Regions from separate parts of the Pseudoclavibacter sp. Z016 genome, predicted to be linked through region 1. Evidence: predicted binding sites of a transcription regulator. Region 1 holds the regulator's gene; the other holds the start of a gene.
What was found. Region 1 encodes LexA, which represses DNA repair genes until DNA is damaged. Its sites were predicted from a motif close to TCGAACANNTGTTCGA; they were not measured.

Region 1 (8,216 bases):
GGGGGAGCCGTTCAGCGCTCAGCTGCCTGACCAGGAAGCCAGATGGCGGGACGTGACGTTCGCCGTCGTCGAAGAGCACCGGGAGGTGCTCACCCCCAGGCTCGACGCCCGCGTCGAGCGCATGTGGGAGTCGGGGCTGCTGGAGGAGACGCAGGCGCTTGCCGAGGCCGGGCTGGAGCAGGGCGGCACCGCCAAGCGCGCGATCGGGTACCAGCAGGCACTCGCGGAGCTTCGGGGCGAGATGAGCCGTGCCGAGGCGATCGCGGAGGCGCAGCTCTTGACCCGGAAGTACGCCAGGCGCCAGGTCTCCTGGTTCCGACGCTACGAGAGCGCGGTCCGCGCCCAGAGCGGGGAGGGGTTCGCGGCGCAGCGCATCCTCCAGGCCGCCGGACTCTGACCGGGAGACCACGCACGGCGCACACGGGGATCGAGAGTTCCGTAGCATTGGCCCCATGACACAACTCGCGTTCACCAAGGCGCAGGCCACCGGCAACGACTTCGTCCTCGTCTCCGACCCGGACGGGGAGCTGGACCTCGGGCCTCAGCGCGTGGCGCGGCTGTGCGATCGCAATTTCGGTGTCGGCGCGGACGGTCTCATCCGAGCGGTTCGCTCGCAGAACCTCGCTGAAGGGCGCGAGCTGCAGGCAGCCCACCCCCTGGCCGAATGGTTCATGGACTACCGCAACGGCGACGGATCGATCGCGGAGATGTGCGGCAACGGGGTGCGCGCGTTCGCGCGCTTCCTCACGGAAACAGGGCTGGTGACCCTTGAGGCGGGTGAGCGGCTGGAGATCGGCACGCGTGCCGGTCTGCGAGTCGTCGAGCGAGACGGCACGGGCTTCAAGGTCGACATGGGGCCGTGGCGCCTCGAAGGTGGCGAGCCGCTCGTCACCGTCCCGCACATCGGCGTCTCACGCCCGGGGCTCGGGATCGACGTCGGAAACCCTCACGTCGTCGTCGCGCTCTCGAGCGAGGAAGAGCTCGAGCGGCTCGAGCTCTTCCATGCACCGCTCATCGATCCAGCCCCTGAGCTGGGAGCCAACGTCGAGTTCGTCGTCCCGCACGACCAGCTCGTGCAGGACGGCGTCGGGCACATCCGGATGCGCGTGCACGAGCGGGGCGTCGGCGAGACCCTCTCCTGCGGCACCGGGGCCGTCGCGTCAGCACTGGCGGTTCGCTACTGGGCGGGCGCTGGCGCGCCGGATGCCTGGTCGGTCGGTGTGCCGGGTGGCGTGCTGCAGGTGACGGTCGGAGCTGTCGACGGCGTCGAGCATGTCTTCCTGGCGGGGCCGGCCGAGATCGCCTTCACTGGCAGTATCGAGGACGAGCTCGCTAGCGAACACGCCTCACCCGCAGCACTCTGAAGCCCGCGTCCGTCGAGTGCCGCTCGACGGACAGCTCTGGTCCGAACTGCGCCGCGATCCAGGACTGCAGTGAGTCGCCGCCGAGCTTCTTGGCGACGACGAGCCAGGCTTCTCCTTCGGCGCTGAGGCGCGGCAGCCACGCGGAGAGCAGCTCGTGCAGGGCCTCTTTGCCGATTCGGATGGGCGGGTTCGACCAGATGAGGTCGAAGGTCGTGTCCTCGGGGACATCCTCGGGGCGCGTCGGCGTGATGTTGTCGAGTCCGAGGGCCTGCGCGTTCTCACCGGTGAGCAGCAGCGCCCGTTCGTTGACGTCGACGGCCCGCACGTCCAGTTCGGGCGACTCGAGTGCGAGTGCGAGCGCGATCGGTCCCCAGCCGCACCCGAGGTCCAGCGCGGTTCCGGTCGAGGGCGGCGGGGGTGCTGCGTGCAGGAGCGCCTGGGTGCCGCGGTCCACGTGCTCAGGGCTGAAGGTACCGCCTGCCGTGATGACGGTCACCGTTCGGCCCCGGAGGTTGGCGACGACGCGTCGCCGCTCGAGAGGCCCGTCCGGGGTTGCTGAGAAGTAATGCTGAGCGGTCACCCCTAGACGCTAGCACCGGCGTAGAATAGTACGAATATGCGAGATTCTGAGACTCCTCCAGGCGAGAGCAACGACGCGATCGACCGAATCCTCCGAGCCGCGAAGGAACCGGGCGCCACGATGACCCTGTTCTCCTCCGGCAGAGCGCAGGCGCTGCAGGACGGCGCCAGCACGAGCTATGACGGCGAGGCCGACGGCGACCAGCTCGAACGAGAAGCCAGGCAGTCGCTGCGACGAGTCGAGAGCCTGCGAACGGAACTCGAGGACGTCACCGAGGTCGAGTACCGCAAGGTGCGCCTCGAGCGGGTCGTGCTCGTCGGCGTCTACCGCAGGAACTCCCTCGAGGAGGCCGAGAACTCGATGCAGGAGCTGGCCGCACTCGCCGAGACTGCGGGAGCCGTCGTCCTCGACGGCGTGCTGCAGCGTCGGCCGAACCCCGACCCCGCCACGTACCTCGGCCGAGGCAAGGTCGCTGAGCTCAAGGAGATCGTCGCGGCGCTCGAAGCCGACACGGTGGTCGCCGACACCGAGCTCGCGCCCAGCCAGCGTCGCGCGCTCGAAGACGAGATCAAGGTGAAGGTCATCGACCGCACCGCGGTGATCCTCGACATCTTCTCCCAGCACGCCAAGAGCCGCGAGGGCAAGGCGCAGGTCGAGCTGGCGCAGATGGAGTACATGCTCCCGCGCCTTCGCGGATGGGGCGAGTCGATGTCCCGGCAGGCCGGTGGCCAGGTCGGCTCCGGCGGTGCCGGCATGGGGTCACGAGGCCCTGGAGAGACCAAGATCGAGCTCGACCGTCGGCGCATCCGCACGAAGATGGCCAAGCTTCGCCACCAGATCGCCGACATGAAGGATTCGCGTGACGTGAAGCGCGCGACCCGACAGCGCAACCAGGTTCCGGCCGTCGCGATCGTGGGGTACACGAACGCCGGCAAGTCGAGCCTCCTCAACCGCATCACGCATGCGGGCGTCCTGGTCGAGAACGTTCTCTTCGCGACCCTCGACGCGACGGTGCGCAAGGCGGCGACGGAAGACGGCCGCCCCTACACGATTGCCGACACGGTCGGCTTCGTGCGTAACCTGCCCCACCAGCTGGTCGAAGCCTTCCGCTCGACGCTCGAGGAGCTGCAGGCTGCCGATGTCATCGTGCATGCCGTCGATGCCTCCCACCCGGATCCCGCCGCGCAGCTCGCCACGGTGCGAGACGTCATCGGAGAGGTCGAAGCCCACGATGTTCCCGAGATCGTGGTCTTCACGAAGGCCGACCTGGTCGATAGCGATCGACGCCTCGAGCTCCAGGGGCTCGCCCCCGACGGCCTCTTCGTCTCCGCGCACACGGGTGAGGGCATCGACCTGCTGCTCGGGCGCATCGCCGAGCTCCTGCCAACCCCCGAGGTGACCATCGAGGTCCTTGTGCCCTTCGAGCGCGGCGATCTCGTCTCCTACCTGCACGAGCGAGGTGCCGTGCTCGAGCTCGAGCACGTGGAGAGCGGCACGCGGCTCAAGGCCCGGGTCCACCCCGACCAGCTCGGACTGTTCGAGGCGTTCGCGGTCGCAGGCTGACGCATACGCCTCAGTCCTCCTGAGGGAGGCATGCAGAAGAGCGGCGAGCCCATCGGGCTCGCCGCTCTTCTGCATCTGCTGACGTGTGCAGGCGCCGGTGCTTCCGGCTGCTCTCAGATGGAGCGGAGGACAGCGACGACCTTGCCGAGGATCTCGGACTCATCGCCGAGGATGGGCTCGAAGTCGCTGTTGCGGGGGAGCAGCCAGATGTGGCCGTCACGCTTGCGGAAGGTCTTGACCGTGGCTTCTCCGTCGAGCATCGCGGCGACGATGTCGCCGTTCTCCGCGTTGCGCTGTGACCGCACGACGACCCAGTCGCCGTCGCAGATGGCAGCATCGATCATCGACTCGCCAACGACACGCAGCAGGAAGAGCTCTCCCTTGCCGACGATCTGACGGGGGAGCGCGAAGACGTCTTCGACCTGCTGCTCCGCCGTGATCGGGATGCCGGCTGCGATCCTGCCGACCACCGGGACGAACGCGGCCTCAGCCGTCTCGTTGGAATCGCCATCGTCGGTGTGGTCGAAGTGCACCAGCACCTCGAGGGCGCGGGGCATGCCCGGATTGCGCTTGATGTAGCCGAACTTCTCCAGCTGGCCGAGCTGGTGGGTGACGCTCGACAAGGAGACGAGGCCGACTTCGTCGCCGATCTCGCGCATGCTCGGCGGGTACCCGCGCGTGCGCACCGACTCCATGATGCAGGTCAGGATGCGCTCCTGCTTCTCGGTCAGTTTTCTGTAGATGTCGCTCGCTGGCTTCTTGGCCATGTCGTCTCCGTCCGCTCTCCGACACGGAATGTCGGTGGCAGGTGATGCACTGCCTGATAGCGCCAACCCTACCGAGGGTGCACGCAGGTACGAAACATTTCTTCGAGTGTTGTGGATGAAAGTTCGAGAGATTCGAACTGGAAGCCTTGACTTGGCACTTTGTTCGTAGCTATATTCAGTACATACATTCGACCACTCGAAGATGTGGACGAATCAGGAGGAATCATGAACACCACTGCCGTTGCACCACTCCGCCTCACCGTCCGAGGCCGTCGTGTCCTGCTCGCCATCGCTGCGCTGCCCGTCGCCGCAGCCATCGCCCTCGGGGCCACGCACATGAACTCCGCGGCGGCCTCGAGCGACGCCGCAGGCGTCGAGTTCGAGTACGTCACCGTCGGCGCTGGCGACACGCTCTGGGGCATCGCCGAGGAGGTCGCGGGCGATTCCGATATCCGCGACGTCATCGTCGAGATCTCCAAGCTCAACGCTCTTGAGAACGGCACGGTTCAGGCCGGGCAGCGCCTCGCCCTCCCACTCGACTGAGTCCACAGCCCATTCCAGGCGCAGACCGCGTCGTAGGCTTGTGCGGTGACCTCGTTCGAAGACCTGCCCATCCGTGACGACCTCCGCGGACTCACCCCCTACGGAGCGCCGCAGCAGCCGGTGCGCGTTGCCATCAACGTCAACGAGAATCCGCACCCCGTGCCGGAGGTCGTGGCCAGGCGAATCATCGAGGCGATCGCCCGCGAGCTCCCCGGACTCAATCGCTACCCGGACCGCGAGTTCACGAAGTTGCGCGAGCAGCTGAGCGTCTACCTGGGCCGGGGCATCGGTCCCGAACAGGTGTGGGCCGCCAACGGCTCGAACGAGATCATGCAGCAGCTGCTGCAGGTCTTCGGTGGCCCCGGGCGCAGCGTGCTCAGCTTCACACCCAGCTACTCGATGTACCCCCTTCTCGCCAGAGGGGTTGGGTCCGAATGGATTCCGGTGTCACGCGCTGACGGCTTCGCGCTGACCGCGGACCTCGTCACGGAGGCACTTCGTCGAGAGCGCCCCGACATCACCATCATCTGCACGCCGAACAACCCCACGGGCACCGTCACCGATCTCGACGTGATCGCGGCTGCGTACGACGCGACCGACGGCATCCTGATCGTCGATGAGGCCTACGCCGAGTTCCTCCCTGATGGTCGGGAGACCGCGCTCTCCCTTCTCCCGGGTCGCGAGCGGCTCGTGGTCTCGAGGACCATGAGCAAGGCGTTCGCCTTCGCTGGCGCCCGCGTCGGGTACTTCGCGGCTCACGAGGCCGTCGTCGACGCCGTCCGACTCGTTCGGCTGCCGTACCACCTCTCCGCGATCACCCAGGCCGCCGCGACCGCAGCGCTCGAGTGCTCGGAGATCATGCTCCAGCAGGTCGACGCCATCCGCGAGCAGCGCGACCGCCTGCTGGTGGAGCTGCCCCGTCTTGGCTACACGCCTTGGGAGTCTGGCGCGAACTTCGTGCTGTTCGGCGACGTCGCGGATCCCGCGGCTACGTTCCAGCAGCTCCTCGACCGCGACATCCTGGTGCGGGATGTCGGCATCCCGAACGCGCTTCGGGTGACCGCCGGGACGCGCGCGGAGACGAGCGCGTTCCTGGCCGCACTCGCCGAGATCACCGATGCAGGGAAGGCCTAGGCTGGAGCGATGACCACGACGCCACGCACCGCGACCGTCTCACGCGCGACGAGCGAGTCCTCGATCGAGCTGAGCCTGAACCTCGACGGGACCGGCATCGCCGACATCCAGACGTCGGTTCCGTTCTATGACCACATGCTGAATGCCTTCGCGAAGCACTCGCTGACCGATCTCACGGTCCGTGCGACGGGTGACACGGAGATCGACGTGCACCACACGGTCGAGGACACGGCGATCGTGCTCGGTCAGGCGATCCGCCAGGCCCTCGGCGACAAGTCGGGTATCGCTCGGTACGGCGATGCGAGGGTGCCGCTCGATGAGTCGCTCGCCGAAGCCGTCGTCGACATCTCGGGGCGTCCGTTCCTGGTGCACACCGGCGAACCGGAAGCCTTCGTCTACCACCTCATCGGCGGGCACTTCACGGGCGCGATGGTGCGTCACGTCTTCGAGGCGATCACGTTCCACGCAGGCCTGACGGTGCACGTCGAGGTCATCCGCGGGCGCGACCCGCACCACATCGCCGAAGCGGAGTTCAAGGCGTTCGCCCGTGCGTTCCGCGCGGCCAAGCGACTCGACCCGGAGGTCGTGGGCATTCCTTCGACCAAGGGCGCGCTGTGACTCCAGTCGCACGTCCGCGGGTGGTCGTCGCCGACTACGGCTCGGGCAACGTTCATTCGGCCGTGAAGGCGCTCGAAGCGGCTGGTGCTGAGGTCGAGCTGACGGCCGACCGCGCTGCCGCCTACGATGCCGACGGCTACGTCGTGCCAGGTGTCGGGAGCTTCGCTCACGTCATGGAGGCCATCAACCGTCAGCGCATCGGGGAGATCGTCGGCCGGCGCCTTGCAGGGGGACGCCCCGTGCTCGGTATCTGCGTCGGCATGCAGATCTTCTTCGACGGCGGCATCGAGGGTGGCAGGCGAGCCGAAGGCCTGGGCGAATGGCCGGGAGAGGTGACCGAGCTGCGGGCCGAGGTCCTTCCGCACATGGGATGGAACCTCGTCGACCCGCCGGCCGACTCGAAGCTCTTCGCTGGCATCTCTCGCGAGCGCTTCTACTTCGTGCACTCGTACGCGGCGCATGAGCTCCCGCTCGACCCGCATCCGAAGGCCCGCCCGGTGCTCGTGACCCATGCCGAGCACGGCGAGCGCTTCATCGCCGCAGTCGAGAACGGCCCGTTGTCGGCGACGCAGTTCCACCCGGAGAAATCCGGCGAAGCTGGCGTGCGCCTGCTTCGGAACTGGATCGAGACGCTGCCGAAGCGCGCCTAGTGCTGCTGCATCGGCGCGCTGCACCGCCGCCTGCCGATACGCTATTGCCCGGACTGCCAGGGCATCCCCTTTCGGCGTCGATGCCCCGGCGCCTCAGAACGAGAACAAGGAACCTACGCGCGTGAGCGAATTCAACACGTCACCGGAGCTCGTGCTCTTCCCCGCAATCGACCTCGCCGGCGGCAAGGCGGTTCGTCTGGTTCAGGGCGAGGCCGACTCCGCCACGAACTACGGCGATCCTGTGGATGCGGCGGAGGACTGGATCGAGCAGGGTGCGGAGTGGATCCACCTCGTGGACCTCGACGCGGCCTTCGGGCGCGGGGAGAACCGCAGTCTCATCAAGCGCGTCATCCGGGCGGCCAAGCACGTCAATGTGGAGCTGTCCGGCGGGATCCGTGACGACGAGTCCCTCGAGCGTGCGGTGGACGCCGGTGCGCGCCGCATCAACCTCGGCACCGCCGCGCTCGAGAATCCGGAGTGGGCGGCGAACGTCATCGCTCGCTACGGCGAGCTCATCGCCGTCGGCCTCGACGTGCGTGGCACCACGCTCGCGGCTCGCGGCTGGACGCGCGATGCTGGTGACCTCTGGTCGGTACTCGAACGGCTCGAGGAGGCCGGTTGCGCACGTTACGTCGTGACCGACGTGACGAAGGACGGCACCCTCCAGGGCCCGAACCTCCAGCTCCTCAGCGACATCCTCGACCGGACCGACCGTCCCGTCGTCGCCTCTGGCGGCGTTTCGAGTCTCGACGACATCGCGGCGCTGCGTGGCCTCGTGCCGCAGGGCCTCGAGGGCGCGATCATCGGCAAGGCGCTCTACTCGGGGGCCTTCACGCTCGTCGAAGCGCTCGACGTCGCATCCTGACTCGAGAGGTCTGACCCATGCCGTCGCTGCCAGAGCATTTCCAGCCCAGCAAGGCCGACTCTGCTGGCCAGAGCTGGTCTGGGCGGAGCTTCGGCGACAACCCGTTCCGCGACGACGACGGCACGGCGCCGG
Region 2 (8,216 bases), on a different contig from region 1:
TCGAGGAGGTCGGTCTCGGGGTATCGGGCTTCCACGGACGTCGTCGTCTTGGGGAAGCTGGAAGCGTAGAACTCGCCGGCCTCTTCGGCATTCTTGTTGAACCAAAGGTTCGGGATGATCTTCTGCATGACTCGCTGCTCCTGCACGCGTCGGTCGATCTGAGCCCGGTCGGGCCCACTCGCAAAATTACTCCCGACCCCCGACAACGGCGGCGAGCCTCGTGCTCGAGTGGGAGCGAACACCCAGGGTTCGGCTACTGCAGACCCGCGGTGAGTCTCGCAAGATTGTCGAGGACGGTCGAGCGCAGCGGCTGCTTCCGCCACTCGAACATCGTCAGCTCTCGTGACTGCTCGCGGTAGTCCTGCTGCACCTCTCGGAGGTCCTCCACGAAGTCCGAGCTGCGCACCATGAGCGACACCTCGAAGTTCAGCGAGAAGGAGCGCATGTCCATATTGGACGACCCGATGACGGCAACCTCGTCGTCGATCGTGAAGTGCTTGGCGTGCAGGATGGTCGGCGACTTGTACATCCAGATGCGCACCCCCGCGAGCAGCAGGGCCTCGTAGTAGGAGCGCTGCGCGTGGTAGACCATGGCCTGGTCGCCGATCTCCGAGACGAACAGCTCGACGACCACCCCGCGTGCCGTCGCGGTCGTGATGGCGTACAGCATCGACTCGTCCGGAACAAAGTAGGGGCTCGTGATGATGATCGACTTCTGGGCGACGTAGAGGAGGTTGAGGAAGAGGCGGAGGTTGTTCTCGCTGGGATACCCGGGGCCGCTCGGCACGATCTGGCAGTCCATCCGCGCTTCCTGCGGCATCGTCTCGACGTCGGTGAGGTCTTCCGGGATGATCGTTCCCGACTCCGAGTACCAGTCGGTGATGAAGACGGCGCTGACGGCGTGCACGGCCGGCCCCTCGAGGCGGACCATGAGGTCGTGCCAGTGGAGGCCGCGGCGGATGTTGCCGCGTTTGTTGTACGTCGAGTCGACGACATTCTGCGAGCCGAGGTAGGCGGAGTTGCCGTCGACGATGAGTAGCTTGCGGTGGTTTCGCAGGTCTGGCCGCTGGTACTCGCCGCGCCAGGGGCGGACGGGGAGCATGTAGTGCCACTCGGCGCCGGCCCGCTCGAGGGCCTTGAGCCGCGACAGCGTGTGCTTGCGGTAGCCGGGCACGCGGATGGAGGCGATGTGGTCGAGCAGGATGCGAACGCTCACGCCTCGGGCGACCGCTCGGTCGAGAGCATCGAAGATCGGCAGCGTGGTGTGGTCGCAGGCGAGGATGTAGAACTCGACATGCACCCACTTCTCTGCCGTATCGATCTCGGCGGCCATCGCGACGATGGTCTCCTCGTAGTCGCCCTGCAGGACGACCTCGTTGTCGCTGATGAGGGGGATGGCCGTGTACGTGCGGTTGAGGGCGACGACGGAGTCGAACCAGGCCGGGTCGCTGTGCTTGGTCGGCTCGACCTCGACGCTCCCGACGGCCATGTTGATGAAGGTCGTGACCTCCTGCTGGCGCTCCATGCGCTTCGTGGGGAGACGGAAGCTGCCGAGGAGCAGGAACGCGATGACGCCGACGTACGGGATGAGGAAGATCGCCATGAGCCAGGCGATGCCGACGCTCGGCTTCCGATTGCGTGGCACGACGATGATCGCGATGACTCGGATGATCAGGTCGATGATCGCGAAGATGAAGCCAGCGCTGATCGTGATGTGCGGGATCTCGGCCATCGGGTCTCCTCGGGGTACTAGGGGACAGCGTAGGCCAAGGGATGCGCGTGAGCGGGACGTGCATCCACGCCCAGAACTTGTTGCACTTTCCGCGATTAGTGCAATACTGCACTAGTGACTGATAGTGCAACGAATCTACGGGCTCGCAAAATGGCGCGGACGAGCCGCGACATCTCGTCGATGGCCCGACGCCGCGCCCTCGATGTCGGCCTTCCCGGCTTCACGATCGAGGAGCTCTGCGAGCAGGTCGGCATCTCCCGAAGGACGTTCTTCAACTACTTCGCCTCGAAGGAAGACGCCGTTCTCGGCATCTCGGCCCGACGAGACACGACCCACCTCGACGAGCGCTTCGTGGCCGGCGGCGACCCCGGGAGCGAGCAGCTGAGCCCTGACCTCCTCGAAGCGCTGACACACCTGGCACTCGAGCGGTGGCGCGAGTCCGACCCGGAGCCGAACTCGGGCGACATCCGCGAAGTCATGGCCGTCATCGACCAGGAGCCGAAGCTCTTCAAGCGGGTGCTCGAGCACATGTCGAGCGACGAGAAGCGAGACGTCGCCCTCGTCGAGCGTCGAGAGGGGCTCCCGACCGGGGACCTTCGCGCCTCCGCAGCCGTGCAGCTCCTCATGTCCATCATGCGGGCGAGTGCCTTCGAGTTCTTCACGACCGACAACACCGACGACATGGAGACGGTCGTCTCCAGACGCGTCGCCGCCATTCGCGCCGTAGTGCAGCGCTGAGGGCGGCGCCTGCCCCCTCGTCTCGGCCACGCCTCCTCCCGCTCCCCAGCCTTCCTCTCTCCCCCACCCTTCTCTCCCTCCCCTCTTCTTCCCGCACCGCACTCCTCGAACGGACCCACGCATGACCACCAGTGCACCGGCGCCAGCTGCGCCGCAGTTCCTGCTCACGAAGCGCAGGATCTGGACCATCTTCGGCGCCCTCATCGCCGGCATGCTCCTCTCGAGCCTCGACCAGACGATCGTCTCGACGGCGATGCCGACGATCGTGGGCGAGCTCGGCGGGGTCGACCACCAGGTGTGGATAACGACTGCCTACCTCCTCGCGACGACCATCGTCATGCCGATCTACGGCAAGTTCGGTGACGTGCTCGGGCGACGGAACCTCTTCCTCATCGCGATCGCGATCTTCACGCTCGCGTCGGTGGGCTGCGCCTTCGCGGACAGCTTCTGGGCGTTCGTGGTGTTCCGCGCCATCCAGGGCCTCGGCGGCGGCGGGCTCATCATCCTGTCGCAGGCGATCATCGCCGACATCGTGCCGGCCAGCGAACGCGGCAAGTACCTGGGCCCGCTCGGCGCGGTCTTCGGGCTCTCGGCCGTCGGTGGCCCACTGCTGGGTGGCTACTTCGTCGACCACCTGACGTGGCAGTGGGCCTTCTACATCAACATCCCGGTCGGCATCGCGGCGTTTGTCATCGCCGTGGTGGCGCTGAAGCTGCCGAGCAAGAAGGCGACGAAGCGCATCGACTACCTCGGCGTGCTCTTCTTGTCTGCTGCGACGACCTGTCTCATCTTCTTCACCGACTTCGGTGCGGATGCGCAGCACGGGTGGGCGTCGATGGTCACGTGGGCGTGGGGCCTCGGCCTCCTCGTGGCGGCGGCGATGTTCGTCTTCGTCGAGTCGCGCGCGGAGGATCCGATCATCCCGCTGGGTCTCTTCAAGAACCCGATCTTCGTGAACGCGACGGCCATCGGCCTGACGCTCGGCATCGGCATGTTCGCGGCGATCGGCTTCGTCCCGACGTTCTTGCAGATGTCGTCTGGCACGTCGGCCGCAGCCTCTGGACTGCTCATGCTGCCGATGATGGCGGGCCTCATGGGCACGTCCATCGCTTCGGGAATCCTCATCTCGAAGACGGGGCGGTACCGCATCTACCCGATCGTGGGCACGGTGCTGACCGGTCTCGCGATGGTTGCGATGACCACGTTGACGGCGGATACGCCCATCTGGCTCATCTGCGTGTTCCTGTTCTTCTTCGGGGCTGGGCTCGGGCTCATCATGCAGGTTGTCGTCTTGGTCGTTCAGAACGCGGTACCAGCGGCCGAGATCGGCACGGCGACGAGTACGAACAACTACTTCCGTGAGGTTGGGGCAGCACTCGGCACGGCGGTGTTCGGCGCGATCTTCACGACGCGACTGACGGAGAACCTCACCTCGGTCTTCACGGCGAGCGGCGCCAGCCCGGCTGACGCGGCGACGGCGACCTCGACGATCGACCCGCAGACGCTCTCGCAGCTGCCGGACGAGGTACGGGACGGGATCGTCACGGCCTACGCCGACGCTCTGGCTCCCGTCTTCTGGTACCTGGTGCCGTTCATCGCACTCGCGTTCCTGCTCTCGCTCTTCCTGAAGCAGATCCCCCTCTCTGATGTTGCCGGGCTTGTGGCTCGTGGCGAGGCGGTCGGCGGGGAAGAGGCGGAACAGCTCGACGCGGCGGCTCGGGAGAGTCGGGAGAGCCACGAGGCGGGCGATGGTGCCACCCCGAGCGTGGATTCGACCCGGCTCAGCTCAAACGGGCCGAGGAGCCGCGACTAGCGGGGTGCCGTCGAGAACGCGCGCGCCGCGCGGAGGGCCGCCTCGACGTGCATCCCCTCGAAGGGGAGGACCGCAGTGAGCGCCTCTGCGGTGAGGTCCGGGCCCAGCTCGGCGCCTCGCCGGACGGCTTCCGCGTCGACCTGCTCGGGGGCTGATTCCGGGTCGTCGAGGTCCATGACGGCACCCTCGAACCAGTCGGCGGCGGCGGCGAGCATCTGCTCCTCACTGAGCACGGGAAGCAGATGCCGGTCGAGTCCGTCGGCGACGCCGTGGTCAACGGCGCGCCAGGCGTCCCCCGCGTTCTCGCGCCAGTAGACGAATCCGAGCCAGGGCTGCTCCCCGCCTGCCACCCAGCGGCGTCCCGATTCTGAGGTGACGGCGGCTTCGGCGTGCGCCACTCCCCACTCGGGCATGCCGGTGATGAGGTCGAAGCCCCGCCTGTACGTCTCGGAGTGGTCGCGGTCGATGCCAGCAAGGACGGCCCGGCCGTCGGGGAGCGGGGTGAGCCGAGCCCAGCTGCCACCCCCGTCGGAGTAGAACCAGCCGTGCTCGTCGGCGCGGGAGTTGTCGCCACCCTCGCCGAGGATCGCGGTCTCGATGGCCGCAGCGAGCGCCCAACGCCCCCTGATTACCTCGATGGTGGGGAACTGCCGAGTTCGGAATGCTGTCATGCGCTCATCTTTCCAAGCACCTCCTCGGCGCTGCTGGGTGTTGCTTGGAACTGGACCGCGCGCGGTGTCTCGCGGATGCGCATGCGAGCCACCCTGGGTCCGGTTGCGGGTTCGACCTTCCACGTCCGGCTCTGCGCGGGCGAGATGGTGAGCCGACCCAGGTGCACTTCGTGGTGATGGAAGGTGCAGAGCGCGATGCCGTTGCTCGTGTCGGTGCGTCCGCCTCTCGACCACGGGGTGACATGGTGGATCTCGACGGTGTCGAAAGGGAGCTCGCACGCGGGCGCTCTGCACCCACCGTCCCGGGCGAAGACCGCTCTCCGTTGAGCCGGGCTGAAGAGTCTTCGCTTGCGGCCGAGCTTGAGGACTTCGCCGTCGTCGTCGACGAGCGCAACCCGGATGATGCCATCGCAGAGGATGCGCAGGGCCGCCTCGACCGGGACAGCCTCGCCGCTGTGCTCGAGCCGCGAGATGTCCGCCAGCGTCTCGGCGGCTCCCGCGAGACCGGCCCGCGTGACGGTCATGACCAGGGTGGGCGCTTCGCCGCCGGTCCGGGGCGCGCGTGGGGACTCGGCATGCTGAGCGAAGACCGAGACGAGCGCGTCGATGCGTCGCTGAGAGAAGCTGCGATCGTCCCGGATCTGCGGCTCCTCCTGAGGAGCGAGGGTGCCGCTGGGCTCGTCGCCTGCTTCGCACGCGTGGTCGCGCCGCGGCGAGAGATACGCGTCGAGGACGCGCATGATGGTCTCGCCCTGCTCCGGGGTCGCGAGGAGCCTGCCCTGCACCATGCCGTCAGCGCGACGGGTGAAGGAGAGTCCTCGCTTCGCGGCTTGACGTTCCGCGTTGGGCTCCGCGCCGTCTGGGTCGAGGAAGGCCACCCACACGGCGGCCTGCTTGGCCAGACGCTCCGGCGACGCCGGCTCGTCGTCCTCCTGGGTGAGCCCGCACGCGGCCTGGACGAGCTCGTACTCTGCGCGATCGAGGTCGCCGATATCGACGCTGCCGCCCGCTTCGCGCTGCCCTGCGACGATCGCCGACGCCTGCGAGAGCGTCACCCGCCCTTCCGCGACCGCGACTGCGACCTGGCTCCGTGTGGGCCGAAGCGCCTCGCCCGTCATGCTGATGCGCTCGCGCGTCGCCTCGGCGACCTCGCGAAGCTTGGCCGCCTCGGCTCGGCGAAGGCCGAAGGTCTGCCGCACGGCCTCGTGCACGGACCGGTACCCACCCCGACGCACCAGAGAACCAGAGAAGGCCACCGGCGTGATCTCGTCTCGCCCGAGCAGCTCGGCCGTCATCTCCAAGATCGTCGCGTCGAGCATCCGCTTGCGAGCGGCCAGCTCTTCGAACGCGGCGAAGAACTCGGCGTCGAGCACCGACGAGACGGGCTGTCGCCCGTCGACCAGCGCCGTGACGACGGCCGTGGCTGCGATGCCGGACTCTCGCTCGACAGCAGCAACGCTCGCCGGTAGACCCGCGAGGACTCCAGCCCCTGCACCAGCACCAGCACCAGCTACTCCACCCAATGCGTGTTCGTCGTCGCCCATCGAACCCCCCCCCCTCATTGTCCCGGCACCCTCCACCCAAGGCATTTCTGCCTGCGGATTCACGTGCCGAGCTGGCTTCCCCCGAAGCCAGTCCCAGCCTATCGTGCATCGAATGTATATTCGAGCCCTGTGAAGAAATCCCACGTCACAGAACAGTAACTGGACGCTGAAATCACCAGCCACGCAGGCGAGCCCGCGCGCCTCCCAGCACACCTTCGACGCTACTTCTGGCCGCCGACATTCGGCGGGCGAGAGCACCCCGCGGGTACCCCGTCCAAGCTGTGTTCCTCCCAGGGCGCGCGCGGGATACTCTTTCGATCACCTCTGCTTCACTTACCGCCCCTGCATCTCAGCGACTGGACGCATCCTTCCGTGGCTCCCACACTCTTCCCCTGGCTCGACCCTGAAACGATCATTCACGGTGCGGGCCCCTGGGCGCTTCTTGTCGTGTGCCTCATCGTGTTCTCGGAGACCGGGCTCCTCGTCGGCTTCCTGCTGCCCGGCGACACACTGTTGCTCATCACGGGCCTGCTCGCCTTCTACCCGGGCATCGGCTTCGACATCTGGTGGGTGTGCCTCGCCATCGGATTCGCCGCGTTCCTCGGCGGCGAGGTCGGCTACCTGATAGGGCGAAAAGCGGGGCCGAGGATCTTCGAGCGCAAGGAGAGCGGCCTCTTCAGCGTGAAGAACGTCGAACGGACCAACGCGTTCTTCGAGCGCTTCGGCGGCCTCGCGGTCATCATCGCCCGCTTCGTTCCTGTCGTGCGCACCTTCGCTCCGGTGGCCGCGGGCGTCGGCAAGATGGACTACCGCAAGTACACGATCTACAACCTCATCGGCGCGCTCATCTGGGGCGCCGGCCTCACCTTCGCCGGCTACCTCCTCGGCTATGTGCCGGTACTCGGCGACTTCATCCGCGAGTACATCGACGTGATCCTGATCGTCGCGGTGCTCGCGACCGTGGTGCCCACGAGCATCCACTACCTCCTGAACTCGCGGAAGTCCCGCCGCGAGGCGGAGCAGCGCAGCCGCGATGAAGCGAAGAACCTCTCGCTTGCACCGAAGGACTTCGACCAGAAGCTCGGCGACTGAGCGTCGGGATCGCGGCGCCAGCTGCCCCGGCGCAGTGTGGACTCCGCCGCCCCGCGAACCGCCGGTAACAAGGCATGCCACCCTCCCGCGAGACTCGATTCCGGGCGCTGACGGGCGCCTCGAACGCGACGTAGGCTTGCCTGCGCGGCATGCTCTGCCGCGTCTCTCGACGGCGTTGCAGTGAGGAGTTCGGTTCACGGATGAGCGGCATCTGGCGGTACCAGTCGACCTCGATCCCCCTCCGACTGGCGAACGCCGGAGCAGTTGTCGCCCTTCCCCTGCTTGCCGTCGAGCAGCTCGGGGACGTCGCCGTCGGCGGTTTCCTCGTCGCCGTCGCCCTCTTCCCGAGCGTCATCGCGGCACCGCTCGTTGGCGCCCTCCTCGACCGGATGCGCCGCCCGAAGCTGCTCCTCATCATCGGGGGCACGATCACGGCGGCCGCCTACCTCTTCGCCTCACAGCTGGGCACACTGCCGATCGGCGTCATCGCCGTCATCCTCGCGGTCGCCGGGTTCGTGACTCCCGCCTACATGGGCGGCCTCTCGAGTTTCGCGACCGACAACATCGAGCCGGCCAGGAAGGCCTACGCGCAGGACGCGCTCTCCTACACGATCGCCTCGGTGGGT

Region 2: a site for LexA is predicted at 6,607-6,622, ahead of C5B99_RS15600 (HNH endonuclease signature motif containing protein). Genes of this name have one in related genera too.

Annotation. Positions count from the first base shown of each region.
Region 1 is NZ_PSTU01000010.1:111,881-120,096, forward strand. It holds gene miaA (tRNA (adenosine(37)-N6)-dimethylallyltransferase MiaA) at 1-397, shown strand, start outside; gene dapF (diaminopimelate epimerase) at 453-1,364, shown strand; gene C5B99_RS05995 (class I SAM-dependent methyltransferase) at 1,333-1,944, opposite strand; gene hflX (GTPase HflX) at 1,981-3,507, shown strand; gene lexA (transcriptional repressor LexA) at 3,621-4,274, opposite strand; gene C5B99_RS06010 (LysM peptidoglycan-binding domain-containing protein) at 4,500-4,817, shown strand; gene C5B99_RS06015 (histidinol-phosphate transaminase) at 4,863-5,951, shown strand; gene hisB (imidazoleglycerol-phosphate dehydratase HisB) at 5,961-6,569, shown strand; gene hisH (imidazole glycerol phosphate synthase subunit HisH) at 6,566-7,219, shown strand; gene priA (bifunctional 1-(5-phosphoribosyl)-5-((5-phosphoribosylamino)methylideneamino)imidazole-4-carboxamide isomerase/phosphoribosylanthranilate isomerase PriA) at 7,341-8,084, shown strand; gene C5B99_RS06035 (SseB family protein) at 8,102-8,216, shown strand, end outside.
Region 2 is NZ_PSTU01000017.1:78,568-86,783, forward strand. It holds gene C5B99_RS15575 (VOC family protein) at 1-128, opposite strand, end outside; gene cls (cardiolipin synthase) at 254-1,732, opposite strand; gene C5B99_RS15585 (TetR/AcrR family transcriptional regulator) at 1,883-2,470, shown strand; gene C5B99_RS15590 (MDR family MFS transporter) at 2,592-4,283, shown strand; gene C5B99_RS15595 (hypothetical protein) at 4,280-4,954, opposite strand; gene C5B99_RS15600 (HNH endonuclease signature motif containing protein) at 4,951-6,498, opposite strand; gene C5B99_RS15605 (DedA family protein) at 6,871-7,590, shown strand; gene C5B99_RS15610 (MFS transporter) at 7,791-8,216, shown strand, end outside.